DNA from 4 places in the Rahnella selenatireducens genome. Region 4 is predicted to be linked to each of the others. Evidence: predicted binding sites of a transcription regulator. Region 4 holds the regulator's gene; each other region holds the start of a gene.

Region 1 (7,504 bases), on a different contig from region 4:
TTTCGCGGCCAGTTCGTGTGGCTCAAAATCATCGACGTTAATGGAACGCAGACGGCTTTCCTCCGCACGGCTGAGGATCCGCGCATCGTCGGCGCTCAGATGACCGGCATCCAGACCTTTTTGCGCCAGAATATCCAGACGGGTGAACGGCAGTTTTTTACCCATCGCATCGCAGAGACGTTTATGCACCGGCTCGGCGGCCAATATATCCAGCAACGCTTCTTCCAGCAGCCCGACCGGGTTGTGCTCGCTTGGCGTCAGATACTGACCACGACCAATGCGGCTGCGGGTCGCAGAAGGCACCTGCAGAATGCGCGCCAGTTCGTGATCCAGACGATCCGACGGGGCTGCGTGCGAACGGCCCAGCGGGAAAATCACCAGGCGCATCACGCCCGCCACAAACGCATTCGGGAAGTTACGCAGCAGGTCGTCGATAGCCACTTCGGCCTGATGCAGACAATCCTGCACGCCCCAGTGAACCAGCGGTAAATCGGCCTCGTTGCAACCTTCTTCATCAAAGCGTTTCAGGGTCGCCGTCGCCAGATACATCTGGCTGAGGATATCGCCGAGACGGGCGGAAATACGTTCGCGACGTTTCAGGCTGCCGCCCAGCACGCCCATCGACACGTCAGCCAGCAGCGCGAGGTTCGCGCTCAGACGGTTAATGTGCTGGTAATAACGCGCGGTTTTATCGTTAACCGGCGTATCGCTGGTGCGGCCGTTGGTCAGACCGAGCCAGAAGCTGCGCACTTTGTTGCTGCCTACGTGGCCGATATGCCCGAACAGCGCGCGGTCAAAATCGTCCAGATCGTTTTTCTCAGCCGCCGCCATTTCACGCAGAACGTAAGGATGGCAACGGATAGCACCCTGACCGAAGATGATCATGCTGCGGGTCAGAATGTTGGCGCCTTCCACGGTGATGGCAATCGGCGCGCCCTGATAGGTTCGGGCCACGAAGTTGCTTTTACCGAGCATGATGCCTTTACCGCCGGTGATGTCCATCGCGTCCATCACGGCGCGCTGACCACGGTGGGTACAGTGATATTTCACAATCGCCGAGAGCACCGCCGGTTTTTCACCGAGCATAATGCCGTTGGTGATGAGCGTTGCAGCGGCGTCCATCACATAAGCGTTACCGGCAATACGCGCCAGCGGTTCTTCGATGCCTTCCATTTTACCGATAGGCAGTTTGAACTGACGGCGAATGTACGCGTAAGCGCCGGTCGCCATCGCCAGTGATTTCAGGCTGCCGGTGGAGTTAGACGGCAGGGTAATGCCGCGGCCCACGGACAGACATTCCACCAGCATACGCCAGCCCTGACCGGCCATTTTCGGGCCACCGATGATGTAATCGATTGGAACGAAAATATCGTTACCGCGCGTCGGACCGTTCTGGAAAGGCACGTTCAGCGGGAAGTGGCGGTGGCCGATTTCCACGCCTTTAGTGTCCGTTGGGATCAGCGCACAGGTAATGCCCAGATCCGTTTCACTGCCGAGCAGATGGTCCGGGTCCTTCAGTTTGAATGCCAGACCGAGCACGGTAGCGATTGGTGCGAGCGTGATGTAACGCTTGTTCCAGGTCAGGCGCATGCCGAGCACTTCTTTGCCCTGCCACTGGCCTTTACAGACGATACCGAAATCAGGGATCGCACCGGCATCGGACCCGGCTTCCGGGCTGGTCAGTGCGAAACACGGAATTTCCAGACCCTGCGCCAGACGCGGCAAGTAATGGTCTTTTTGTTCTTCAGTGCCGTAATGTTGGAGTAATTCGCCCGGGCCGAGGGAGTTTGGCACGCCGACGGTGATCGCCAGAATCCCGGACACACCGGCCAGTTTCTGTAACACGCGGGCCTGAGCGTAAGCGGAGAATTCCAGACCGCCGTACTCTTTCTTAATGATCATCGCGAAGAAGCGGTGTTCTTTCAGGTACGCCCACAGCTCCGGCGGCAAGTCGGCCAGTTCATGCGTGATCTCAAAGTCATTCGCCATGCGGCAGGCTTCTTCCACCGGGCCGTCGATAAAGCGTTGCTCTTCTTCGGTCAGGTGTTGTTCAGGGTAATCCTGCAATTTCTTCCAGTCCGGCTTGCCGCCGAACAGATCGCCTTCCCACCAGGTGGTACCGGCTTCAATCGCTTCTTTTTCCGTGCGTGACATTGCGGGCATCACTTTACGGAAGGTGCGAAGTGCAGGCGCAGAGAACAATGCGCGGCGCAGTGCGGGCACATTGAATGGCAGCAGGATAATCGCCAGCGGCAGTAACAGCCACAGCGTCCACAGATGAATAGCGCCCATGACAGCGGTAAATGCCAGTAAAATCAGGCTGCTAAAGGCAAGATTGACCTTGTGATAGAACAACACACCAAGGATCACGACAAATGCAACAATGCTAAGAACCATCATAGTAAAGCTCCTGAGTAGTAGGAGGTCTGACCTGTTGTAGGGATACAATGGTTGTAGTTCATGCTCATTTCTTTATCAATGTGTTTACATACTAATTACAACGCAGCTCACAAACCGGCCGCACGAAGCGTCAAAAACGGAAACTATAAGAATCATTACCGCTTCTTGGCTTCTCGCTGTTTCGGCTTTCCGTTAAACTGCTCAGCGGAAAGTTTTATTGCTATCGGCCAGCCACAGCTGGCTGCAAATGGACATAAAAGAGGCTGCTATGTACCAGGATATTATCCGTACTGAACTGAACGAAGCTGCTGCTACGCTGAATAAATTCATCAGCGATCCGGCAAATATTGAGTCTATTCAACGTGCAGCAGTGCTGCTGGCCGATTCATTCAAGGCGGGCGGGAAAGTGATTTCCTGCGGTAACGGCGGTTCACACTGTGACGCCATGCATTTCGCAGAAGAACTGACCGGCCGCTACCGTGAAAACCGTCCGGGCTACCCGGCGATTGCGATTTCTGACGTCAGCCACATCTCCTGCGTGGGCAACGATTTCGGTTACGAATATATCTTCTCCCGTTATCTGGAAGCCGTGGGTCAGAAAGGCGATGTGCTGCTGGGCATCTCCACTTCCGGCAATTCCGGTAACGTGATCAAAGCGATTGAAGCCGCGCGCGCCAAAGGCATGAAAGTCATTACCCTGACCGGTAAAGACGGCGGTAAAATGGATGGTTCTGCCGACGTGGAAATTCGCGTGCCACACTTTGGCTTCGCTGACCGCGTGCAGGAAATCCACATTAAAGTGATCCATATTTTAATTCTTCTGATTGAAAAAGAGATGGCGAAGGCGTAATGCCTTTGCTGTAAAGGAGGCGGGAGATGTGCGAATTGCTCGGGATGAGCGCTAACGTTCCAACTGATATTTGCTTCAGTTTCAGTGGATTAGTGCAGCGCGGTGGCGGGACTGGCCCGCATAAAGACGGCTGGGGCATTACCTTCTACGAGGGGAATGGCTGTCGTACTTTTAAAGATCCGATGCCGAGTTTTAATTCGCCTATCGCCCGCCTAGTTCAGGAATACCCGATCAAATCCTGCGCGGTGATTTCCCATATTCGTCAGGCAAACCGTGGCGAAGTGGCGCTGGAAAATACCCATCCGTTTACCCGCGAACTGTGGGGCCATAACTGGACTTACGCGCACAATGGCCAGCTTCGCGGTTACCGCCAGCTGGATACCGGCACGTTGCGTCCGGTCGGGCAAACCGACAGTGAATACGCATTTTGCTGGTTGTTGCATAAACTTACGCAGCGTTATCCGCGCCGCCCGGCCAGCTGGCCGCCGGTGTTCCGGTATATTGCGTCGCTGGCGGATGAGTTACGGCAGAAGGGCGTGTTTAATATGCTGTTATCGGACGGGCATTTTGTGATGGCCTATTGTTCGACCAATCTGCACTGGATCACGCGGCGGGCGCCTTTCGGAAAGGCAACGTTGTTGGATCAGGATGTTGAAATTGATTTTCAGCAGCAGACGACACCGGATGATGTCGTCACCGTGATTGCCACGCAACCGCTGACGGCAAACGAAACCTGGAACAAAATTGCTCCAGGTGAATTCGCATTATTTCACCGGGGCGAACGCCAGCTGTGAAGGCAGCGGGATGTTTGACAACGGTTGCAGCACTTCATATTGCCCGTTAGTCACCACGACGTTCGGTGGCTGATGGTGTTTCTCAAAGTACGCAAAGCCCGGCTGTAGCTGACGCCAGAACGTGATGTAGCTTGAGTTTTTGTGCGACTGCATGTTGGCATCGGTCATCTTGAACGGATAAATGCTGATCTGCACGTTGCGCTGGCCGAACTGGAAGGCCGCCTGCACGTAGGTGAAGATTTCATCCATATAACCGTCAGTCATCGCATAGCAACCGATAGATTTGCAGTTGCCGTGGATCATCAGATACTTACCGGAATAACCCTGCGAGATGTCATAGGCGTTCGGGAAACCGATGTTGATGGCGCGATAAAAGCGGCTGTCCGGTTTCAGGTGGTGAATATCCACGTTGTAGAAACCTTCCGGGCTTTTAAAATCACCTTCGCGACGTTTATTTCCTAAACCGCCAGAAAAATCGCAGATGCCGTAGCTGCCGATCAGACGATATTCGCCGTCGAGCTGCGCATACAATTCGAGTTTACGTTCTTGTTTAAAAATCTGGATATAAACGGGAGCACCTAACAATTGTTTTTTAAGCGCCGCGTTTACCGGGACAGCCTCGCTGGCCACGGCGTAATTTGCTGTAAATAAAGGCAAACTGAGGAGCATCGCAAGAAACAGCGCGATTCTGATCATTCTAAGTCCTGCTCGATAATAATTTTGATTATTTTGTCTACAGATGAACTACCTGTAAGACCGCCACTGATTTTCTTCTAATGTACTGCCTGTCTGAAACGTTGCCATATTAATACTGATTAATTTTTTAGCAATCACCAAATATTGAATTCTCGCTTCAGGAAATGTAAATACTTTCTGATGCCATTAATGGTGATTAATTAAGCCAAATTAACCGTCATTTTCTGTGTTTGAAATCTCCTGATTCAACTGTATACTTATACAGTCATTGGGGGAGGGTTATGCGTAAAATCATTCATGTGGATATGGACTGCTTTTTCGCGGCCGTCGAGATGCGCGATGATCCTTCCCTGCGCGACATTCCTATCGCCATCGGTGGCAGCCGCGACCGGCGTGGCGTCATCAGCACCGCCAATTACCCGGCACGCAAATTCGGCGTACACAGTGCGATGCCGACCGGAATGGCGCTCAAACTTTGCCCGCACCTGAAAGTGATTCCCGGCAGAATGGAGGCGTATAAAGAAGCCTCAAACCACATCCGCGAAATCTTTGCGCGTTATACGCCATTGATCGAACCGCTGTCACTCGACGAAGCTTATCTGGATGTTTCAGAATCGACCCAATGCAATGGCTCCGCAACGTTGATCGCCGCTGAAATCCGTCAGGCGATTTTTGATGAAATTAATCTGACGGCCTCGGCGGGCATTGCACCTATCAAATTTCTGGCAAAAATTGCCTCAGACCTGAATAAACCCAATGGCCAGTTTGTGATTACGCCAGACAAAGTTGAGGCTTTTTTACTGGATCTGCCGCTGAGTAAAATCCCCGGTGTCGGCAAAGTCACCGCCCAGCGATTGCAGGAGCAGGGGCTGATCACCTGCGGCGACGTGCAGCGCTATGATTTAGCGAGGCTGCTTAAGCAGTTCGGCAAATTTGGCCGCGTGCTTTGGGAGCGTTGTCAGGGCATCGACGAACGTGAAATTTCAGCCGAGCGGTTGCGGAAATCGGTCGGTGTTGAACGCACGCTGGCGGAAGATATCCACAGCTGGGAAGAGTGCGTGGCGCTGATCGAAATGTTATATCCTGAATTACAAACCCGCCTGAGCCGTGTCAGCCCGAATTTACGCATCGCACGTCAGGGCGTGAAACTCAAATTCCATGATTTCCAGCAGACCACGCAGGAACACGTCTGGCCGGTGCTGAATAAAGAAGATTTACTGAAAGTGGCGCGTGAAGCGTGGGAACAGCGGCGCGGCGGACGGGGGGTGCGTCTGGTCGGGTTGCATGTCACCTTGCAGGATCCGCAGATAGAGCGGCAGTTGTTATTGCCGTGGGAGTGACTGTAGCTCCTCCCCTTTTAAGGGGAGGAGCTAAAACAATTACTTACGTTCAGGAATCGCTTTCAGCAGTGCTGTCAGCAGTTTCCAGTACAGCTCAACGCTGGCGATTTCAACCTGCTCATCCGGCGAGTGTGGCCCGGTGATGGTTGGCCCGATGGAAACCATGTCCATGTCCGGGTACGGTTTTTTGAACAGACCGCATTCCAGACCGGCGTGGATCACCATGATGTTCGGGGTTTTGCTGAACAGCGTTTCGTAGGTTTCACGCACCAGCGTCATCACCGGAGAGCTTGGCTCAGGTTTCCAGCCAGGATAGCTACCTTTTGCCAGGCTTTTCGCGCCTGCCAGTTCGCTCAGCGAATTCAGCATGCTGACGACGTATTCTTTGCCGCTGTCGATAAGGGAACGGATCAGGCTATTGATCGCCACTTCGTCATCTTTCATGGTGACAACGCCGACGTTCAGGGAGGTTTCTACCACGCCTTTAACGTCATCGCTCATGCGGATCACGCCGTTCGGCGTCGCGTTCAGCAGTGCAATGAATTTGCACTGGCTGTCTTTGCTCAGCGCTTTCGCTGGGCTTTCTGCCGCTTCAACGACGAAAGCGATTTTCTTCTCAACCGCAGACAGTTCGAACTGAATCGTTGCCAGGAATTCCTGTGCAGCGGCTTTCAGTGCGTCTGCTTTATCGGCTGCAATCGCCAGTGTTGCGATGGCTTCGCGGGGAATGGCGTTACGCAGCGTGCCGCCGGTGAAATCCAGCAGGCGCAGGCCGAGGGTATCGGCGTGTTCTGACAGGAAGCGCACCAGCAGTTTGCTGGCATTGCCCAGACCGAGGTGGATATCCGCGCCGGAGTGGCCGCCTTTCAGGCCTTTCAGCGTCAGTTTCAGCGTGGTGAAACCGGCCGGAACCGCTTCGCGACTCAGTGGCAGCGTGGCGGTAAAATCAATCCCGCCGGCGCAACCCATGTAGATTTCGCCTTCGGTTTCAGAATCGGTGTTGATCAGAATTTCAGACTGTAACCAATTCGGTTGCAGGCCAAATGCGCCCGCCATGCCGGTTTCCTCGGTCATGGTCAGCAGCACTTCCAGCGGGCCGTGTTCTACGCTGTCATCAGCCAGAACCGCCAGCGCAGAAGCCAGGCCGATACCGTTGTCAGCGCCCAGCGTGGTGCCACGGGCTTTTACCCAACCGTCTTCGATGAACGGCTGAATCGGATCTTTAGTGAAATCATGAACAGTATCGTTGTTTTTCTGCGGCACCATATCGAGGTGAGCCTGCAGGGCAACGGCTTTGCGGTTTTCCATGCCTTTGGTGGCCGGTTTGCGCAGCAAAATGTTGCCAACTTCATCACGCTCAGCGTGGATACCTTTTTCCTGAGCCCATTCAACGATGTGTTTTGCCAGCGCTTCTTCATGATAAG
Region 2 (7,504 bases), on a different contig from region 4:
TATGGAAGTGTATTTCTACTTCAATATGGAAGAAGAAACCGCCGTATTTCACATGATGGGGCAGCCACAAGAAACGCGTCATTTACTCGTTCATAACGAACAGGCCGTCATCTCGCCGAGCTGGTCAATTCATTCCGGTGTAGGCACGAAAAACTATACCTTCATCTGGGGAATGGTCGGCGAAAACCAGGTATTTGACGACATGGATCACGTCAAAGTCAGCGAACTGCGCTAACCCTTATGCTCTGCTGCTCGGCGGCAGAGCTAACATCCTTTAATGGCGAACGTGCCGTGCAAAAGAGACTTTGAATATGATCCTCAATGCGTTTGAATTAAGCGGCAAAGTCGCAATCGTGACCGGTTGTAACACCGGACTGGGCCAAGGTATGGCGCTGGGACTGGCGCAAGCTGGTTGCGATATCGTAGGTATTAACGTTTCAGCGCCAAACGAAACAGCCGAAAAAATCACGGCGACCGGTCGCCGGTTTCTCGATCTTCGCGCTGACCTGAGCAGCATTACGGGCATTCCCGAACTCATCGAAAAAGCGGTCAGTAAGTTTGGCCATGTCGATATTCTGGTGAACAACGCCGGTATCATTCGCCGGGAAGATGCTATCGAGTTCAGTGAGAAAAACTGGGACGACGTGATGAAAGTGAACAGCAAGACGCTGTTCTTCATGTCTCAGGCTGTGGCTAAGCAGTTCATTAAACAAGGTACCGGCGGTAAGATTATTAACATTGCTTCCATGCTTTCCTATCAGGGCGGCATTCGCGTTCCTTCTTATACGGCATCAAAAAGTGCCGTCATGGGCATCACCCGGCTGATGGCAAACGAGTGGGCGAAACACGACGTCAATGTTAATGCCATTGCGCCGGGCTATATGGCGACTAACAACACTGAACAACTTCGTGCGGACGGAGATCGCAGCAAAGAAATTCTTGATCGCATCCCCGCCGGACGCTGGGGTTTGCCGGAAGACGTCATGGGCCCCGTGGTGTTTCTGGCGTCGAAAGCCTCGGATTACGTTAACGGCTATACGATTGCCGTTGATGGCGGATGGCTGGCACGATAACCGTTCAATAAGTGACAGCGAAAAGGCGTATTTTTATACGCCTTTTCCTTTTTTATCATACCGTTGACAATTAGTTACAGGGTGTCTCTTCCAAGATTGTGACAGTTTCACTTATACTGGATAAAATAACAGTTATCCAGTTCGGACTCGTCATGACGGCGGAAGGCCACCTCATTTTTTCAATTGCCTGTGCAGTATTTGCGAAAAAGGCACAGCTTTCTCCGGAACTGGCGCACGGTGACTGGTGGCATATTATTCCGGGGTCCCTGCTCACGTGCCTGCTGCCCGACATCGATCATCCCAAATCCCTGATTGGCCAGCGCCTGAAATGGATTTCTGCTCCGATCGCGCGGGCTTTCGGGCACCGTGGATTCACGCACAGCCTGCTTGCCGTCGCCGGAGGAATTTTCCTTCTGCGCACCCATTTCCCTCACGACTGGGTGATCCCCATCGATGCCTTTCACGCTATGATCATCGGCTATTTGAGCCATATTCTGGCCGATATGCTGACGCCTGCCGGGGTTCCTTTATTGTGGCCTTGCCGCTGGCGTTTCCGTCTTCCCCTCATTAATAGCCAAAAAGGTAATCAGCTGGAGCGAACATTGTGCCTGCTGTTGGTCGGATTAACCCTTTTCTGGCCGGACTGGACGCCCATTATTGGTGCAATCAATCCCGACATTTTTAACCATATTCTAAAACTCTTCATCTGAACCGTACGAAAACCCGACAACCTGGCGATTTTCAATACGAATTTGGAGGAAAAGTTATAATGCATTCCTTTTGGATATAAATAATCGGACACCCAACTGATATTCTTCACCCCAATGCTATGGGATGGTGCAGTCCCTTTCGGGAACACCCGTTTGAAAAATTATAAGTTTGGAGTCTGGTATGAATTTTCCGCTCGTGATTAACGTAGTGGTTTTCGTTGCCCTCCTTTTGCTGCTGGCGCAAACCCGCCATAAGCAATGGAGTCTGGCAAAAAAAGTTTTAGCAGGTCTGGCTCTCGGTGTGGTATTTGGCCTGGCACTGCAACTGATTTATGGTTCTGACGATCCGGTTCTTAAAACGTCGATTACCTGGTTCAATATTGTCGGGAACGGGTACGTTCAGCTGCTGCAAATGATTGTGATGCCGCTGGTCTTCGTGTCGATTCTGAGCGCAGTGGCGAAATTACATAATGCCTCTTCACTGGGCAAAATCAGCTTTCTGACCATTGGCACTCTGCTGCTGACAACGCTTATCGCCTCTCTGGTGGGGATTTTCGTAACCGGCCTGTTCGGCCTGACGGCAGACGGTCTGGTACAGGGAACGCAGGAAACCGCGCGACTGACCGCTATCCAGTCCAATTACGTGGGCAAAGTCGCTGACCTGAGCGTTCCACAGCTTATTCTCTCCTTTATTCCTAAAAACCCGTTTGCTGACCTCACCGGTGCAAGCCCGACGTCCATCATCAGCGTGGTGATTTTCGCCGCCTTTGTTGGCGTTGCGGCGCTTCAGCTGGTTAAAGATGATGCAGAGAAAGGCCCGCGCGTTCTGGCATTCATCGATACCTTACAGGCCTGGGTGATGAAACTGGTTCGCCTGGTCATGAAACTGACCCCTTACGGCGTTCTGGCACTGATGACCAAAGTGGTTGCCGGTTCCAACATTCAGGACATCATCAAATTGGGCAGCTTCGTGGTGGCGTCTTACCTCGGTCTGGGTATTATGTTCGTGATTCATGCCGTGCTGCTGTCTTTCACCGGCGTTAACCCGGCGAAATTCTTCCGTAAAGTCTGGCCGGTGCTGACCTTCGCGTTCACCAGCCGTTCCAGCGCCGCCACTATCCCGCTGAGCGTGGAAGCGCAAACTCGTCGTCTGGGTATTCCTGAATCGATTGCCAGCTTCGCAGCATCCTTCGGTGCCACTATCGGCCAGAATGGTTGTGCCGGTTTGTATCCGACAATGCTGGCCGTCATGGTTGCGCCAACCGTGGGCATCAACCCGTTTGATCCGGTCTGGATTGCCACGCTGGTCGGGATTGTCACCCTGAGTTCCGCCGGTGTTGCCGGTGTCGGCGGGGGTGCGACTTTCGCAGCACTTATCGTGTTACCGGCGATGGGCCTGCCGGTCACGCTGGTCGCGCTGTTGATCTCCGTCGAGCCACTGATTGATATGGGTCGTACTGCCCTGAACGTAAGTGGTTCTATGACTGCCGGGACAATCACCAGCCAGCTGCTAAAACAGACAGACAAAGCGGTGATGGATTCTGAAGAAACCGCTGAACTGGCTCATCGCTGATACCGGTTCACTGAAAACAAAAAACCGAAGCCAATGGCTTCGGTTTTTTTATATCTGTGTTATTTATCCAAAGACTCAGAACGGGTAGTCGTGAAAACCAATCTGCTCAGAGATGTTGCGCGCGGCGGTATGCAGCATTTCGACGTAGTGCGCTTTGCTTTCTTCTGAGAAACGGATAGTAGGGAACGAAATACTCAGACCGGCAATCACCACGCCAAAACGGTCAAACACGGGAACCGCTATGCAACGAAGTCCCTGTTCCTGCTCTTCGTTATCTTCCCCGTAACCCTGCACACGCACCTGATCAAGCGCAGTCTGCAAATCAACGGCATTCATAATGGTGTTTTCAGTGCTGCGGGTAAACTCAATTTCCTGCAACAACGCGCTAACTTCCGCTTTATCGCCCCAGGCCAGAAGCACTTTACCGATAGCGGTAGTGTGCAGCGGATTGCGGCGACCAATGCGCGAATGCATGCGTAGGTTGTACATCGAATCGATTTTATGAATATAGACAATACCGTCTTCATCCAGCGCGCCAAGGTGGATCGTTTCGCGGGTCAGACGGGACAGTTCACGCATCTGAATGTCGGCACTGCGGATCAGATCCACATTTTGCAGCGCTTTCGCCCCTAACTCGAATAACTTCAAAGTGAGTGAATACTTTTCAGATTCCCCTTCCTGCGCCACGTATCCTAAAGATTTCATCGTCTGCAAAAAACGATAGACGGTACTTTTGGACATCATAACGCGCTGAGAAAGTTCAGTAATACCAATCTCCCGTTCTTCACCCAGGGCCTGCAAAATGCCAAAAACTTTCAGAACGGAAGAAACAGAATCGGGTTGCTTATCAAGATCTGCGATAGCCATAGGACGAATTACCTGCTCGCGTGAGTTTTGTTTCAAAAAAAATAGAACGTGGTTTTTATTATAGTGGTAAGCATCGGCGATAAGCAATCAACCCGATGCGTGAGAATGTAAGAACTGTTAAGCCAGTTTCATAACGGAGAGTTCAGTAAAAAATTCATTACATCGTGTGACAATTGTCACTTTAACTTCATTAGCGTAGTAATATTCCCCTCTCTGATGACTACGCACTGACATAACTCATGACACCTACACCCAACGACGGGCTTCCCGTTCCACAACGTTACGGTGCGATCCTCGCAATTGCTCTGGGTATTACCGTTTCGGTGCTGGACGGCGCAATTGCGAATGTCGCCTTGCCTACTATTGCCAATGATTTTCATGCCAGCCCGGCGGCCTCAATCTGGGTCGTGAATGCCTACCAATTGGCGATTACTATTTCACTGCTCTCTCTGGCGTCTCTGGGGGATATTTTTGGCTATCGCCGCATCTATCAGACCGGCCTGCTGGTATTCAGCATTACGTCGCTCTTCTGCGCCCTTTCCGATTCGCTGCTGACGCTGACCGTCGCGCGCGTATTGCAGGGGTTCGGGGCGGCGGCGATCATGAGTGTGAATACCGCGCTGATACGTATTATTTATCCGCAACGTTTTCTTGGGCGGGGAGTGGGGATTAACGCGCTGATCGTTGCTGTATCTTCCGCTGCAGGGCCGACGATTGCAGCGGGGATATTATCCGTGGCGTCATGGCAGTGGTTGTTTGCAGTTAACGTTCCGATTGGTATTGTCGCGCTGATTCTGGGTCTGAAATTTCTTCCGGCCAACTCAACACGCAGTCAGGGGCAGCGTTTTGATATCACCAGCAGCGTGATGAACGCGCTGACCTTTGGCCTGCTCATCAGTGCAATCAGCGGTTTCGCGCAGGGTCTGAACCATCTGCTGATTTTGGGCGAAGTGATAGCGCTACTGATTATTGGCTGGTTCTTTGTCCGCCGTCAGTTGTCGAAACCTTTCCCGTTGCTGCCGGTGGATTTGCTGCGCATCCCGATTTTCAGCCTGTCGCTGGGCACGTCGTTGTGCTCTTTCAGTGCCCAAATGCTGGCGTTCGTTTCGCTGCCCTTCTTCCTGCAAAATACGCTGGGGCTGAACTCTGTAGATACCGGCCTGCTACTGACGCCGTGGCCGCTGGCAACGATGGTGATGGCACCGATTGCGGGCCGTCTGGTAGAGCGTTTCCATCCGGGGATGCTGGGCGGTATCGGGTTGATTGTCTTTTCATTCGGGCTGTTTTCGCTCTCACTTCTGCCGCCAGAACCTTCGCATCTTGATATCATCTGGCGCATGTTATTGTGCGGTGCAGGCTTTGGTTTATTCCAGTCTCCGAACAATCACACCATCATCAGTTCCGCACCGCGTAACCGCAGCGGTGGCGCCAGCGGATTGCTGGGAACGGCACGACTTTTAGGCCAGACAACCGGTGCGGCAATGGTTGCCCTGATGTTTAACCTGTTTCCGTCACACGGGACGCATGCATCGTTAATTCTGGCAGGGACACTCGCCGGCGCGGGCGCGCTGGTCAGTCTGATGAGAATGACGCAAAAAACCAGCAGCCAGAAAGCCGCTGAGGGTTCTAAACCATAAATTCCGGAAAGCAAAATGCCTGGCATAAGCCAGGCATTTCTCTACATCTAAACGAACGGATGTTTATTTGATGTACTGACCGCTGCGCAGCGCTTCGATACGTTTGTCCAGCGGTGGGTGAGACATAAACAGCTCACTGAAAGACTTCGATTTGCCGTTGATACAAAACGCCATCATGCTGCCCGCTTCCTGCGGTTCATGGCTGGTTTTCAGACGCTGCAACGCAGCAATCATTTTTTCACGCCCAACCAGTTTCGCCGAACCGGCATCCGCGTAGAACTCACGGTGACGCGAGAACCACATGGTGATAATGCTCGCCAGAATACCGAACACCAGCTCAAGCACCGTCGCCACCGCAAAATAAATCATCGGATTGCCGTTACTTTCTTCGCCATCACGGTTGCCGGAAAGGAAACCAGAAGCCACCTGCGCAATCAGTCGCGAAATGAAGATCACAAAGGTATTCACAATACCCTGAATCAGCGTCATGGTGACCATATCGCCGTTCGCAATGTGGCTGATTTCGTGGGCGATAACCGCTTCGGCTTCGTCCTGGTTCATGCTTTGCAGCAAACCTGTGCTCACTGCCACCAGCGAGGCGTCACGGCGCGCACCGGTTGCGAAGGCATTAATATCTGGAGCGTGATAAATCGCAACCTGCGGCATGGCAATGCCTGCCTGCTGAGACTGGCGACGAACCGTTTCCATCAACCAGCGCTCAGTTTCATTTCGTGGCTGCTCAATAACTTCACCACCCACCGAACGCAACGCCATCCACTTCGACATCAGCAACGAGACAAAAGCACCACCGAAGCCAAACAGCCCGGCCATGATCATCAGCCCCGGCACGCTGCTGGACTGAATGCCCGTCAGGCTTAACACCAGCCCAAAGACCAGCATAACCGCCAGGTTAGTCAGCAGGAACAACGCTATACGCATCATAAAATTTTACTTCCTCATTGTTACTTCGTTGTTATTGATTGAGTCACACCGCCGGCACATAGCCTGCCCGGCTGTACTGATCCTATGGGCTTCTTCCCCAGATTCAAGAGTCCCTGCCCGCTAAAGGTCTAAAATCACAATACTTTACATTTTGAAGCGTTTTATTTCACAACCACCGCTGAAATCTATAGGGTTCCGGCGAGCTTTACTGCCCGGTTTTATACATAAAAAAAGCGCACCGGAGTGCGCTTTTTCATCTGACCACCGGGTGAAGAATTACTTCGCCGCGGTCTGGTCGCCCTGAGCTTTTTCCAGATTGCCCAAGTCAACGGCAATGTGGTCAGCTTCATCGAGATAAGGGTCCGGAGCCACGTAATCTTTCGGCAAATCGTCGAGAGATTTCAGCGGTTTCTTACCTTCACGCTTGAAGCGTTCGTTCAGACGGCTCAGACGTAATGCATCGTCCTCTTTGTCCTCTTTATCACGCTGTGCGTAATTAAGGGAGGCGGTATCACGTTTGTCCTTCAGTGCTTTGTAACGGGCGATATCTTGCTGGATGTACTGGAACTCAGGATCCTTCGCAATTCGTGCTTCATGCTCTTTCAGCAAGTCAGGCAGGAACGGTTTCATGTCGCCCAATTTGGTGTAAGTCGCCGCGTTGATGCTATCCCACGGAAGCGCGTTATCTTCGAACTTCTCACC
Region 3 (7,504 bases), on a different contig from region 4:
CGGCCGCGCTGGCTGATCTGGACGATCGTCTGGCAGGTCGCTTACGCAATTTGTTGATCACCCTGGTCTGCTTCTTTATTGCTTCAGCGTCCATTGAACTGCTGTTTCCCTACCCCTGGTTATTCGCACCCGGGCTGATGATTTCAACCTGCGGTTTTATCCTGCTGGGTGCCCTGGGGCAGCGGTACGCCACGATTGCATTCGGTGCACTGCTCATCGCGATTTATACGATGCTCGGCACCAGTATGTATCACGTGTGGTATCAGCAGCCTCTGATCCTGCTCGCCGGTGCCATATGGTATAACCTGCTGACGCTGGCCGGACATATTATTTTCCCTATCCGGCCGCTTCAGGATCAGATTTCCCGCTGTTTCACGCAGCTGGCAGCTTATCTGGAAGCCAAAGCGACGCTTTTTGACCCCGATCAGGAAGATAATAATCAGCAACTGGTGGAGCTGGCCATGGCAAACGGCCAGCTGGTATCTACGCTGAACCAGACAAAAAATACGCTGCAAACCCGCCTGAAAGGCGACCGCGGACAAAAAGGTACGCGCCGCACGCTGCACTATTATTTTGTGGTGCAAGACATCCATGAGCGCGCCAGTTCGTCACATGTGAAATACCTCAAACTCAGCGAGCAGTTTCATCACAGCGATATCCTTTTCCGTTTCCAGCGTCTGATGAGTATGCAGGCTCGCGCCTGTTTGCAGCTTTCCCAGTGCATCCTGTATCGCCAGCAATATACGCATAACAGCCAGTTCGAGCGGGCGTTTTCCCGTCTTGAAGAAGCGCTGAAACGACTGGAATCTCAGGGTGAGCATCGTGAAATGCTCCAGGCCCTGCGTCATCTTTTGAGAAATCTGCACGCGATAGATGCACAGCTGGCAAACATCGAATCAGAGCAATCATTACCGGAAAATCAGGCAGGAAAAAGCCCGTTCGTCGACGATAAGCTCACCGGGCTGGATGATATCTGGCTGCGCATTTCCCGTCATTTTACGCCACAGTCCGTTCTGTTTCGCCATGCGGTGCGCATGTCGGTAGTGCTGTTTATCGGCTACGTATTTATACAGGTCAGCGGCCTGAGCCACGGTTACTGGATTTTGCTGACCAGCCTGTTTGTCTGCCAGCCAAACTACAGCGCAACCCGACGCAGGCTGGCGCTGAGGATTATTGGCACACTGGCCGGGATCGCGCTCGGCATTCCGATTTTGTACTTCGTGCCGTCGGTTGAAGGGCAAATGATCCTGATTGTGATCAGTGGATTATTGTTCTTTGCATTCCGCACAGTGCAATACGCGCAGGCAACGATGTTCATCACCCTGCTGGTATTGCTGTGCTTTAACTTATTGGGTGAAGGTTTTGAGATAGCCATTCCCCGAATCATTGATACGCTGATTGGTTGTGCGATTGCGTGGGCCGCCGTGACATATATCTGGCCTGACTGGAAATTCAGGCAGATTGATAAAGTCGTCAGCAAAACATTCGACGCCAATTGCCGTTATCTGGATGCAATTCTGGTGCAATACCATCAGGGCAAGGACAACAGTCTCGATTACCGTCTGGCACGTCGTGACGCGCATAACTGCGATGCGGAACTGGCGTCGGTAGTATCGAACATGAGTTCGGAGAAGAATAACGATCCTGCGACGCTGGAAGCGGCATTTCGTTTGCTGTGCCTGAATCACACAATGCTGAGTTACATATCAGCACTGGGTGCGCATCGTGAAAAACTCAGTGATACCGAAACCCTGAACCTGCTTGACGACGCAGCCTGCTGTGTTGATGGCGCATTACACCATTTGCCTTCTGAAGCCGGGCGAATACAAAAAGCACTTGAGCAACTCACGGCAAGGATTCAGATGCGGACACCCGATTCCGATAGCAAAGAGCAACTCGTCTTGCAGCAAATCGGATTGCTGGTGGCCCATCTTCCTGAGCTCACCAGTCTTAACAGTAAAATTCTGCCCGTTCAGAGCCATGATTGATGGCCCGACCAGAGGCCGGTAAAACTCAGTGCATCGTATCGGCAGGTTGTTCTTGCTGATGGTTAAACCACTGGGTCAATATGTCTCTGGACGCCATCGGCAAAGCAGCCTCATGAAATCCCAAAATGGCGCCTTCCAGCGCCATTAACAAATTTAGACCCAGGCTCTTTTTTTTCATAGCACAGAGCTTCAGGTAAGTTTTACATGCCCCCTGCGTACGCAGGTCTCCCGAGTTTGTTATCCCCACCTGCCACAGCAGTCTTTCCAGAGCCAGAGAGAGATTCGGTAAATCTTTAAGTCGCCCGGCTTCATTATTTTTGCGCACTTCAATTTCACGCAGCATTCCCTTAAGTGAATATTTGCCCAGCTTTCGTACGACATCCGGATCTTCCCACTGTGCCGGATTCACCTTGAAATAACGTAACCTCACATCCATTCCGCGCTTACGATAAATCAATCTTTCCATCTTCTTCCGACAAAAATGTGCTTCCGTTTCAGCACTGGCCCGCAGATATAAATCTCCATCTGAAACCAGTGCAAACATCGCCCCATCGGCAGATAAACTGAAGCCACCGAACTGGGTCCGAGTGCGGATTTTGCCCAGAGGAGCAAAAATTGCCATACACTCAAGCACTCTTTTTTTTGACTGATTTATCATTGCGTTATCCTTTTCATATTCATTCCTTACATCCAGTTTGAGTTACCCGTATAGCTAAAAGCAAAATACGCAATGTCAGTAGGCGCAACAAACATAAAATGCACTTGAAGGTTATTCCCTTCAAAATTTGCGAGATGTCTTGGAAAAATTGGGTTGATCTTTGTTCACCGCCAGAGTACTGTACATTCATACAGTAACCTACTGGGGTATATCACTATGCGCACTCAACATCTTATAAATCATCATTTTAGTCAGCCTGCTTTGCCCGTCGCTCATACACAGGTAAATTCGTCAGCGTCCTTGAATAATGGTCTGATCACTGAGTTCGTTTATAGTGCGAGCCAGCCAGCGTTTGCGCAGTTACTTCTGCCATTACTGCAACATTTAGGTATGCAATCACGCTGGTTGTTGTGGCTCACACCTCAGCAAAAAGTAAGCCGTCACTGGTTATCGCAGTCAGGTTTGCCAGTCGATAAAATGGTCCAGGTTAATCAGATCACCGCGATGTCGACGGTTGATGCGATGGAAAAAGCATTGCTGACCGGTAACTACAGTGTAGTGCTTGGGTGGTTGCCCGATTTGAATGATTCAGAAAGAGAAAGACTGCAAATTGCAGCGCGTCATGGAGGGTCATACGGGTTCATTATGAAGCCAACAAATGAACAGAATTCAGCTAGTGGACATCACTCCACCGTAAAAATTCACTCTTCTGTATACCATTAGTTCAAAATAGGAATGTTCCTACAAAAATAGTACGGAACTTAGTGATTTGTGCTGAAACCGGCTTCAAACCCAGTAAAAATGGGTATTCCGACCTCAGATTATCTCCAGTTTTTGTCAACAATTGGTCAAAGCCGTTAAGAAATGTGTACGTTTTTCCCTTTTTTTCCACGGTGTTAACACTTCAAGCTTGTAAGTTTCGCGCCACGTTGTAGACTTTACAACGCCAAGGTTGCTCTATAATGCCAACGTAAAGTGGCAAGTTCTTAATTGAAGCAAGAATCTTGGCGTAAGGATTTTAACCAAGGGCTTAAAGCTTAAAGCTCAATTGCCTATTTGGATGATAACGAGGCGCAAAATGAAAAAGACAGCTATCGCATTAGCAGTGGCACTGGCAGGTTTCGCTACCGTAGCGCAAGCCGCCCCTAAAGATAACACCTGGTATACCGGTGGTAAATTGGGCTGGTCCCAATACCATGACACTGGTTTCGCAAATGCTTACGAAGGTATCGGCAACGGCCCTACCCACGAAAGCCAACTGGGTGCAGGTGCGTTCTTGGGTTACCAAGCGAACCAATACCTGGGCTTTGAAATGGGATATGACTGGCTTGGCCGCATGCCTTCTAAAGGCAGCGTAAACAACGGCGCGTTCAAAGCACAGGGCGTTCAGCTGGCTGCTAAACTGAGCTACCCGCTGACTGACGATCTGGACCTGTACACCCGTCTGGGTGGTATGGTTTGGCGTGCAGATTCTAAAGGTGCCTTCGACAACGGTGCTGCTGGCCGCGTAAGCGACCACGACACTGGCGTTTCTCCACTGGCAGCAGTGGGTGTTGAATACGCAGTGACCAAAAACTGGGCTACCCGTCTGGATTACCAGTGGGTTAACAACATCGGCGACGCGCAGACTGTTGGCGCACGTCCAGACAACGGCATGCTGTCTGTAGGTGTTTCTTACCGTTTCGGTCAGGATGATGTTGCAGCACCAGTTGTTGCACCGGCTCCAGCTCCAGCTCCAGTTGTGGAAACTAAGAAATTCACTCTGAAGTCTGACGTTCTGTTCAACTTCAACAAAGCCACTCTGAAACCAGAAGGCCAACAGGCTCTGGATCAGCTGTACAGCCAGTTGAGTTCAATCGATCCTAAAGACGGTTCAGTTATCGTTCTGGGTTACACCGACCGTATCGGTTCAGAACAATACAACCAGAAACTGTCTGAGCAACGTGCACAGAGCGTAGTGGATTACCTGGTATCTAAAGGTATCCCTGCGAACAAAATCTCTGCACAAGGTCAAGGTAAATCTAACCCAGTTACTGGTTCTACCTGTGACTCCGTTAAAGGCCGTGCTGCTCTGATCGACTGCCTGGCACCAGACCGTCGTGTTGAAATCGAAGTTAAAGGCTACAAAGATACTGTTACTCAGCCACAGGCTTAATAACACTCTTTAGCTTTAACGACAGATATCAAAAACCCCGCTTCGGCGGGGTTTTTTTATGCTTTGAATTCAGCGAATGGAATACAGCGGTGAGGGTCTTCAGCCCAATTAAGAAAAAGGATCAGAGATCTTGTATACCGAGGATTTGCTGCAGGTCTTCTTTGAGTGAAGACATCTGGTTGGCGTATTTCTCTTTCCGTTCAGCGTCTTCAAGCAACTGAATGATGGTATCAGACAAGGTTGCGCCGCGGCGCTGTGCCAGCCCTGCCAGACGCTGCCAGACAAGGAATTCTAAATCGATGGATTTCTTACGGGTGTGCTGATGTTCGGCATTAAAATGACGTTTTCTGCGTGCACGAATAGTTTGTTTAAGACGATTTTCCAGCGCCGGATTCATATTATTTACAATCCAGTCCGCAACCTTAACAGGTTCATTTTCTAAACTGAGAAGTTGATTCACGGATTCCTGAGCGGCACTGTTTTCGAGATGGCGGGTGATACGCTCACCTTCCCGATGTTTTTTCACCAAATACTTCCATTTCCAACCGCTTTCAAGATTTTCCAGTTGCTGATATTTCATCGTGAACTCTTCGGTGACCACGTAACTTTACTAAGCATAACAGCTTTATCTCAATTTTCACCCCAAAAAACTCAGCATATACTGTCCATTTTTTGCGCACCTGTTCAGCAATGTGCACTAAGACCTATTCAGTCGCGACTCTCATTGTATGCAGCCGGATTTATTCTTGTATAATCGCTCTTTCCCTTTTTATAGAAAACAGCTAACACATTGACCAATAACCGACTTGACTGGCAGCTTTTACTGCCTGACTCCGCGCCTTATGAGGCAATATTTGCAACGGCAGCCCAGTTAGCCCCTGTCGATTTCGCTGGAACACAGCCCCGGCTGGAAAATGGTTTAACGCTGTTTTGTCACCCCCGCTCACGTCCTCGCTTTATGACACTTAAGGCGCAGGAAAATCGTGAGTATTTGTCACGCATTGCTCAGGCGGTCAGCGACCTGTTGCCTGAAATCACTGAAGTGTCAGGTAACCGCTATCATATTGAAGGCAGTAAGGTCACCCTGCTCGCTGCAAAATCGGCGGAAGATGCCTTTGCCGCGAAGTTCACCTGTCAGTACCGCGAATGGTTAGAGCCGGAGCAGTTGTTTGGCTGTGTTCGTGTGCATAAAGATCTCATCCAGCTTGAACCCGGTTTGGTTCATCAGGTCAATGGCGGTGTTCTGGTACTTTCTATCCGCACGCTTATCGCTCAACCGCTGATGTGGCTGCGCCTGAAACAGATGATCACCGAAGGCATGTATCACTGGGTTTCCCCGGATGAGACGAAACCGTTGCCTGTTACCATTCCGCCAATGCCGCTGGATCTCCGTCTGATTTTAGTCGGCGACCGCCTCTCTTTGGGCGATCTGAGTGATATGGAACCGGAGCTGATGGATTCTGCCATTTATGGCGAGTTTGAAGCCGACCTGCCGCTGACCGAAGAAAGCGACATGGAAACCTGGTGTGGTTATGTCAATACGCTGGCCGATGAGTTGGAAATTCCCCGCCTTGCCGCTGACGCCTGGCCCGAATTCTTTAAGCTGGCAATCCGCCACAGCACCGATCAGGGCAGTCTGACGCTCGATCCGGTCTGGCTGAACACGCAACTCAGCGAAGCGGCGCTCTATAATGAAGATGAACTGCTCAGTGCCAAAGCGCTTGAGGCGGCATTCAGCGCGCGTGCATGGCGTGAGAGCTATCTGCAGGAACGCATGCAGGACGAAATCGAACTGGGCCAGATTCGCATCGAAACTGAGGGCGAAGTGGTCGGGCAAATTAACGGGCTGTCCGTACTGGAATACCCGGGACACCCGCGCGCGTTGGGTGAACCTTCACGCATTAGTTGTGTCGTACACACCGGTGACGGCGAATTTACCGACGTTGAGCGCAAAGCAGAATTAGGCGGCAATCTTCATGCGAAAGGCATGATGATTATGCAGGCCTTCCTGATATCCGAGTTAGAACTCGACCAGCCTCTGCCCTTCTCCGCTTCGATTGTGTTCGAGCAGTCTTACGGTGAAGTGGACGGCGACAGCGCTTCCCTTGCTGAACTCTGTGCGCTGATCAGTGCGCTGTCGATGCAGCCGATTAACCAGCAAATTGCGGTGACCGGTTCTGTCGACCAGTTTGGGAATGTGCAACCTATTGGTGGCGTGAACGAAAAAATCGAAGGTTTCTTCGAGGTTTGTCAGCGTCGCGGTTTGACCGGTAAACAAGGGGTCATTCTGCCTACCAGCAACGTGCGTAATTTGTGCCTGCATCCGCAGGTGATTGACGCCGTTCGCGAAGGCCAGTTTCACTTATGGGCAGTTGATAGCGCAGACGAAGCACTGCCTATCCTGACCGGACTGATTTACTTCAACGAAGGAGAAGCTGAGGAAGAGCGTCCGAGTTTGCTGGGATTAATTCAGCAACGTATTGCGCTGGTCACGTCTCAGGGCGGCCCGCGTTATCCGTGGCCTCTTCGTTGGTTGAACTGGTTCAACCACAGCTGATCGGAGTTGTTCAGCTTACAGCTGTTCGCTAATCTTCGCCCTTCAATAAAATAAGGCTTACATAGAACATGGTAGATAAACGCGATTCCTATACGAAAGAAGACCTCGTAGCTTCCGGCCGCAGTGAACTGTTTGGCGCAGGCGGC
Region 4 (7,504 bases):
ATTTGAGCGTGTCACGGTGACGTTCAAGCTTAACTACTGCCTGCTCAGAAGCATTTTGCACCGTACCTAACCCGCTGTAAGGCAGGAAGTTTTGCACGAAACATTTTTCTTCGTACGCATCCAGCCAGGTGAAGTCCGGCTGATTATCGGTGAAGACGCCGGTCATCAGTTCGATGTACGGCCCGTTGTTGTCAGTAAGATTTCTGTCCCACGCACGGCCAAAATCGCAATTCCCCCAGGTCCACTGCTTTTTGCCCGGTGAAACATGATGGTCGGCGATGTGCAGTAATCCGCCCTGTTGATCGTGGTCATACGCGCCGACAAAGTCGAAGTCCGATTTATCCGCCATGTATGACGTCGGCACCGGAATGTTTCTGTAACGCGAGATATCGACGCCCGCGGAGTAATCCACTTTGTAGTAAGTGCCGGTGGCGATCGGGAATGAGGAGACGTCGCGTTTGCCGTGATCAAAAACGGCAGTGACATCCGCCGGGAATACGCTCTGATGACCGTCGCCGCCGGTGACTGCGGGGTTCGCCCACCACAGGAAATGGCGCGGCGTCGGGTTGCCATTATAAATTTTGGCGCTGATTTCCAGCAGCGCTTTGTCCGGATACACCGTGAAACCGGTCATCACCTGCAAACCGCGCATCGGCTCAACTTCACCCATCCAGACCGTTTTCGCGCCGTTCTCCTGCTCTGCAATCGTGAAATCCACCGGCATAAAAGTGGTCGGGCGGTGATGTTGCGGCCAGTTAAATTCAATGCCGCCGGAAATCCACGGCCCGAGCAAGCCGACCAGTGCCGGTTTCACGACTTCGTTGTAATACACAAAATCGCGCTGTTTTACTTTGTCCCAGGCGCGATGTACACGCCCGCCAAGTTCCGGTAACAGCATGATTTTGATGTAATCATTTTCCAGATACAGCGCCTGATAAGTTTTCATGACTTTCTCACCGGTCAGCGTATCGGTCACGCCGTACGGATAGACCGCGCCGGACGAGCCCTGATACACGCGATGCGCCAGAAACATCGGGTGCGTGTCCTGTTTCCCTGTTAACCAGGTCGGTAAATCCACCGCTTCCTGCCAGACTTTGACTGTTCCGCTCATGATTTGTCCTCAATACGTCATACCGAAATATCAATTTCGAGAGTCTACGCAACGTACAAAAGGCGCGGATCCGCTACGGTCACGCAATTCAGTAAACGGGGTTTAGTAAATGCCGATGGAAGGATTAAACAATTCGCGGGTACGTCAGTTTAATAAACAGGTGCTGATGACATTGCTTTACCGGAAAAAAAACACAAGTAAATCAATGTTGTCTCGACTTTCACATCTGTCGATCCCGGCTATCAGCAAGATCCTTGATGATCTGCAACACAACGGGCTGATCACCCATAATCCGGTGAATTTACATTCCCGCGGGCTGGGCGGCGGCAGTTATCAGGTCGCCACAGATGGCAGCACGATCCTGTGCATGAACATCACGCCTTATCGCATCGAGAGTATTCTGGTAAACCGGCTGATTCTGCCGTTGAGTGATTATCAGCTGACGGATATTGCGGTCAAAACGCCGGAAGCGCTGCTGGCGCAGATCGAGGCCTGTTTTCATCGGTATCGGAAGAAATTCCCCGGACTCAAAATCCGGCTGGCGCTGGCGATCCACGGCCAGGTCAACCCGACCACCGGCGTATCTCAGCGCATGCCGCAGGCACCGTGGACCGGCGAAATCGAGATTAAATATTTACTTGAAGATAAGTTGCAAACCGAAATCCTGATGGATAACGACTGCATCATGCTGGCGCTGGCCGAGAAGTGGCAGCACGCGAACGAACAGCATGATTTTTGCGTGATCAACGTCGATTACGGTATCGGATCTTCTTTCGTGATCAATCAGCAGATTTATCGCGGCAGCCTGTTCGGCAGCGGGCAACTCGGGCACACGATTGTCGATCCGCAGGGCAGCCGCTGCGCCTGTGGCCGCTACGGCTGCCTGGAAACGCTGGCTTCGCTGTCGGCGCTGAAGAAAAAAGCCCGCCAGCTTATCGCGGCAGAAAATCCTTCGCAGGCACTACGCACACCGGGCACGCAGGAGCTGATTGACCGCTTTCATCAGGGCGACGCGGCACTTTGCGCGCAGGTGATGGAAGGTGCGCGGGCGCTGGGGCTGAGCCTGTACAACTTCCTCAATATTTTGAACATTAACCGTATTTATCTGTATGGCCGCAGTTGCGGATTCGGCGACGACTGGCTCAACGCCGTGCGGGTGCAGAGCGGACTGAACCCGTTCGACAGAACCGACCACGTTAAAACGCTGGCGACACACATCGCGCCCGGCACGCTGAGTCGCGAGCAGCAAATTATGGGTATCGGCTATCTGTATGTGGAAAAGGCATTGGAAAGTATGGCGGGTTGAGCGGCGCATAATTCGTCGATCTGGCTGAAGCATGATAAAATTAAGAATGGCTGCATGATGTGGCCTATTTATCCCAATCTGCGCTCAGAGAATGTTGCTATGACCCTGAATAATCCAGAAAAATTACTTTCACAAGCTGAAGAACTTTGCCAGCAACGCAATGTTCGTCTTACACCGCAGCGGCTGGAAGTTTTGCGACTGATGGCGCAACAACCCGGTGCAATCAGCGCCTATGATTTGCTGGATCTGCTGCGCGTCAGCGAGCCACAGGCCAAACCGCCAACGGTTTACCGGGCGCTTGATTTCCTGCTGGAACAAGGGTTTATTCATCGGGTTGAATCGGCTAACAGCTATGTGCTTTGCCATCATTTCGAAGAGCCGAGCCACACTTCCGCGCTGTTTATCTGTGATCGCTGCGGGCTGGTCACGGAAAAAACCACTGACGGCATTGAAGAACGTCTGGCGAAACTGGCGCATGAATCCGGTTTTGAGTTGCGTCATTCGGTCGTTGAAGCGCATGGCTTATGTGCCGAATGCAAAGTTGTTGAAACCTGCGACAGTCACGATCATTGCGAACACGACCACAGCATTGTTGTGAAAAAACGTTGATAAACAGTTGTTTTTGAATGGGTTTTAAAAATCCTAAAGCGGAAGGGTTTTCACGCAGCTGAACGGATAATTTAAGGTGCTGAAGGAAGATATTGAAGGTTGGGTACATCCTTGTACCCGTATCCTGAAAGTGTTCCGGGTAGGAGCAGCAATGACTCAGGATACGTCACTGATACGCGAGGGGGAGTCGCGTGTTACCAGTGATATTTGTTTTTCGATTCCCAATCCTTGAGCTCTTTCTCGGCCTGATCCTTCTGATAGCCATAACGCTCCTGAATCTTACCTACCAGCTGATCACGTTTACCTTCAACGACTGTCAGGTCGTCATCAGTCAGCTTACCCCACTGTTCTTTCACTTTCCCTTTGAACTGCTTCCAGTTACCGTCGGCTTGGTCCTTATTCATAATAAATATCTCCTGTTACCTTGGGTTGTAGAGCTGCACGTTTGTTGGCAGCCCGTCCTTAACACTTCAAAGCTTAGTAGAGAATGCGGATTCGTCTTCCCAAAACAGGGATAAAAACCACTATTAGGATTAATCCAAAGCAGGAAATAACGTGGAATTGAAATCTGTCTGACTGAAAAAGGCCGCTAATTCAGGGCATAGAGGAAGCGAACACGGCATTTTCTTTGAACAGGCAATGAAACGGATAACAGTAAGAAAGAGGATTTTATCGGGAGAGTTTCTGAGTCATGCCTAAAACAACATCGCCCCAAAACGGGACGATGAGATACTGATTTTACAGGCGCGTCAGAGGCGGCCAACGCACCTGCAACGTAGTGCTTAAGCGCTGATTAGATCCAGTCGCCGTTGCGGATAACGCCAACAGCCAGACCTTCAATGCTAAAATTCTGTTCACGCAAATCAACCACAATAGGCTGGAATTCGCTGTTTTCAGGCAACAACTGAACCACGCTGCCCTGTTTCTTCAGGCGCTTGACCGTGACTTCATCATCAATACGTGCAACGACAACCTGACCATTACGGACATCCTGCGTTTTGTGTACTGCCAGCAGATCGCCATCCAGAATACCGATATCACGCATCGACATCCCGCTGACGCGCAGCAGGAAATCCGCACTCGGTTTAAACATGGCCGGATCGACCTGATAATGTCCTTCGATGTGCTGCTGAGCCAGCAGCGGTTCACCGGCAGCAACACGGCCAATCAGCGGTAAACCTTCTTCTTCTTCCATCAGCAGACGAATACCGCGCGAAGCACCGGAAACGATCTCAATAACGCCTTTACGCGCGAGCGCTTTCAGGTGTTCTTCCGCCGCGTTCGGGGAACGGAACCCGAGACGGGACGCAATCTCTGCTCGGGTCGGTGGCATACCGGTGGTGGAGATATGATCGCGAATAAGGTCGTAGACCTCTTGTTGTCTGGTCGTTAAAGCTTTCATTCCGCCCCCTGGTTGTTTATACAGTCTAGCTGTGAGTATATACAGCTAAACGGTCAATGAAAACCTAAGATTGAATAAAAACAGGGCATAACGACAATTCCTGGAATGCAGATTCCAAATCAGAACCATCGCGGCCAAAAGATGCTGACCCAGACAAAAATCGCCAATATGATGGTCAGCAGTACAGCGGCAGAACCGATATCTTTAGCGCGGCCTGACAGAACGTGAAACTCAGGCCCGATGCGGTCAATCGCAGATTCTATGGCACTGTTGAGCAATTCAGTCACACAGACCAGCACGACGGAGCCGATCAGCAAGATACGTTCTATGCTGCTCACATCCAGCCAGAAACTTAATAAAATTAGCGGGATAGTAGCGCTGGCTTCCTGCCGAAAAGCAGCCTCGTTTTGCCATGCGGCCTTGAGGCCTTTCCAGGAATAGCCTGCGGCTTTATAGATGCGGGTAAATCCAGTGACTTGGTTCGCCATTCTGTTACTGATCCTTGAAATATTATCCTGCGGGTTTTGCGCATTTTAGCGGTTTAATGGTATCTCATCACCACAGATCTCGTCTGAGCTTTCTGGTATCCTTGCGGCGAAATGGCTAACAAGAGGCTTCACGTTTTTATGTCAGGTTGGCGTAGACTTTATTACACATTATTGAATTTACCACTCTCATTGCTGGTAAAGAGCAAGGTCATACCTTCAGATCCGGTTACCGAGTTGCATTTAGACCCGACCCGGCCAATTCTGTACGTATTGCCTTATAACTCCAAAGCGGATTTGCTGACATTGCGTGCGCAGTGTCTGGCTCAAAATCTGCCTGATCCCCTTATTCCGCTGGAAATCGACGGAACGCTGCTGCCGAGCCATGTGTTTATTGCCGAAGGCCCGCGCGTTTTCTCCTATTACACGCCCAAGCAGGAATCGGTAAAGCTGTTCCACGATTACCTGGATTTGCACCGTAATAACCCGGATTTAGACATTCAGATGCTGCCCGTATCGGTCATGTTTGGCCGTGCGCCAGGCCGCGAAGGCCACGATACGCCGCATCTGCGCGTGCTGAATGGGATCCAGAAATTCTTCGCCGTGCTGTGGCTGGGCCGCGACAGTTTTGTCCGTTTCTCCAATACCGTTTCGCTGCGTTATATGGCGACCGAGCACGGAACCGACAAAACCATCGCCCAGAAGTTGGCGCGTGTTGCGCGTATGCACTTCTCCCGCCAACGTCTGGCGGCGGTCGGGCCACGTCTGCCGGCGCGCCAGGATTTGTTCAATAAACTGCTGGCATCCAAGGCGATTGAAAAAGCCATTGAGGACGAAGCGCGCAGCAAGAAAATCTCACACGAAAAAGCCCAGCAAAACGCCATCGCCCTGATGGAAGAGATTGCGGCTAACTTCTCGTATGAAGCCGTGCGCCTTTCTGATCGCGTGCTGAGCTGGACGTGGAACCGCCTGTATAAAGGCATCAACGTCAATAACGCGGAGCGTGTGCGTCAGCTTGCGCTCGAAGGACAGGAAATCGTTTATGTGCCCTGCCACCGCAGCCACATGGATTACCTGCTGTTGTCGTATGTGCTTTATCATCAGGGGCTGGTGCCTCCGCACATTGCGGCCGGTATCAATCTGAATTTCTGGCCCGCAGGTCCGATTTTCCGCCGTCTGGGCGCATTCTTCATTCGCCGGACGTTCAAAGGCAACAAACTGTATTCGACAGTGTTTCGCGAATACCTCGGCGAATTATTCAGCCGCGGTTATTCGGTCGAATACTTTGTTGAAGGTGGACGTTCGCGCACCGGGCGTTTACTGGAGCCGAAAACCGGTACGCTCTCAATGACCATTCAGGCCATGCTGCGCGGCGGTTCCCGTCCTATTACTCTGGTGCCGATTTACATTGGTTACGAGCACGTGATGGAAGTGGGTACTTACGCCAAGGAGTTGCGCGGAGCGACCAAAGAGAAAGAAAGCCTGACCCAGATGCTCAACGGTTTACGCAAACTGCGTAACCTTGGTCAGGGTTATGTAAACTTTGGTGAACCGTTGCATCTGACCACGTATCTGAACCAGAACGTGCCAACCTGGCGTGAAGCGATCGACCCTATCGAAGCGCAGCGTCCGAGCTGGCTGACGCCAACGGTTCAGGATCTGGCAGAACAGATTATGGTGCGCATCAACAACTCAGCGGCGGCAAACGCCATGAACCTGTGTTGTACCGCGCTGCTGGCATCGCGTCAGCGTTCATTGACCCGCGAACAGCTGACCGAGCAGATTGATTGTTATCTGCAATTGCTGCGCAACGTGCCGTATAACGCCGATTCGACGGTGCCTGATCTGACTGCCGACCAACTGCTCGATCACGCCCTGAACATGAACAAGTTCCAGGTCGAGAAAGACAATATCGGCGACATCATCGTTCTGCCGCGCGAACAAGCGGTGCTGATGACGTATTACCGCAATAACATCCACCATATGCTGGTTCTGCCGTCGCTGATTTCAAGCATCGTGATGCACCACCGTCATGTGAGTCGTGCTGAGTTGCTGCGTCAGGTCGAACTGATTTATCCGATGCTGAAAGCTGAACTGTTTATGCATTTCGATAAATCGGAACTTCCGCACGTGCTGGATATTCTGACGCTGGAACTGGCGCGTCAGCAGATCATTCATCTGGAAGACGACGAACTGACGCTGAACCCGGCGCGCATCCGCACGCTGCAACTGCTGGCGGCGGGTGTCCGCGAAACGCTGCAACGCTACGCGATTACATTCTCCCTGCTCACCAATAATCCAAGCATCAACCGCGGTGCGCTGGAAAAAGAGAGCCGGATCATGGCGCAGCGTTTATCCGTGCTGCACGGCATTAATGCCCCTGAATTCTTCGACAAAGCGGTATTCTCCACGCTGGTCGGCACACTGCGCGCTGAAGGGTATATCAGCGACAGCGGCGATGCGATTCAGGAACAGACGCGTGAGATTTACAACATGCTCAGCGATCTGATGACGCCGGATATCAAACTCACCATTGAAAGCGCCGGTATGCCTTCTGAGCTGCCTCAGGCGACCGAACCTCCGGCTGAGCC

The links. Region 4 encodes LexA, which represses DNA repair genes until DNA is damaged. Its sites were predicted from a motif close to TNCTGTATGTACATACAGNA; they were not measured.
Region 1: a site for LexA is predicted at 4,988-5,007, ahead of dinB (DNA polymerase IV). Genes of this name have one in related genera too.
Region 2: a site for LexA is predicted at 1,188-1,207, ahead of ACLBVC_RS00320 (metal-dependent hydrolase). Genes of this name have one in related genera too.
Region 3: a site for LexA is predicted at 2,823-2,842, ahead of sulA (SOS-induced cell division inhibitor SulA). Genes of this name have one in related genera too.

What each region holds. Positions count from the first base shown of each region.
Region 1 is NZ_JBKEZJ010000013.1:8,117-15,620, forward strand. It holds gene fadE (acyl-CoA dehydrogenase FadE) at 1-2,400, opposite strand, end outside; gene lpcA (D-sedoheptulose 7-phosphate isomerase) at 2,669-3,250, shown strand; gene ACLBVC_RS19125 (class II glutamine amidotransferase) at 3,277-4,044, shown strand; gene dpaA (peptidoglycan meso-diaminopimelic acid protein amidase) at 4,015-4,740, opposite strand; gene dinB (DNA polymerase IV) at 5,022-6,080, shown strand; gene pepD (beta-Ala-His dipeptidase) at 6,120-7,504, opposite strand, start outside.
Region 2 is NZ_JBKEZJ010000001.1:63,944-71,447, forward strand. It holds gene kduI (5-dehydro-4-deoxy-D-glucuronate isomerase) at 1-235, shown strand, start outside; gene kduD (2-dehydro-3-deoxy-D-gluconate 5-dehydrogenase KduD) at 312-1,073, shown strand; gene ACLBVC_RS00320 (metal-dependent hydrolase) at 1,226-1,783, shown strand; gene ACLBVC_RS00325 (L-cystine transporter) at 1,965-3,356, shown strand; gene kdgR (DNA-binding transcriptional regulator KdgR) at 3,432-4,223, opposite strand; gene ACLBVC_RS00335 (MFS transporter) at 4,463-5,860, shown strand; gene htpX (protease HtpX) at 5,924-6,802, opposite strand; gene prc (carboxy terminal-processing peptidase) at 7,079-7,504, opposite strand, start outside.
Region 3 is NZ_JBKEZJ010000009.1:39,668-47,171, reverse strand. It holds gene yccS (YccS family putative transporter) at 1-1,988, shown strand, start outside; gene ACLBVC_RS15705 (TfoX/Sxy family DNA transformation protein) at 2,014-2,646, opposite strand; gene sulA (SOS-induced cell division inhibitor SulA) at 2,863-3,369, shown strand; gene ompA (porin OmpA) at 3,725-4,801, shown strand; gene matP (macrodomain Ter protein MatP) at 4,923-5,381, opposite strand; gene ACLBVC_RS15685 (AAA family ATPase) at 5,592-7,358, shown strand; gene fabA (bifunctional 3-hydroxydecanoyl-ACP dehydratase/trans-2-decenoyl-ACP isomerase) at 7,427-7,504, shown strand, end outside.
Region 4 is NZ_JBKEZJ010000018.1:30,383-37,886, reverse strand. It holds gene ACLBVC_RS21715 (DUF5107 domain-containing protein) at 1-1,111, opposite strand, end outside; gene ACLBVC_RS21710 (ROK family protein) at 1,221-2,417, shown strand; gene zur (zinc uptake transcriptional repressor Zur) at 2,517-3,026, shown strand; gene ACLBVC_RS21700 (CsbD family protein) at 3,221-3,430, opposite strand; gene lexA (transcriptional repressor LexA) at 3,820-4,428, opposite strand; gene ACLBVC_RS21690 (diacylglycerol kinase) at 4,548-4,916, opposite strand; gene plsB (glycerol-3-phosphate 1-O-acyltransferase PlsB) at 5,055-7,504, shown strand, end outside.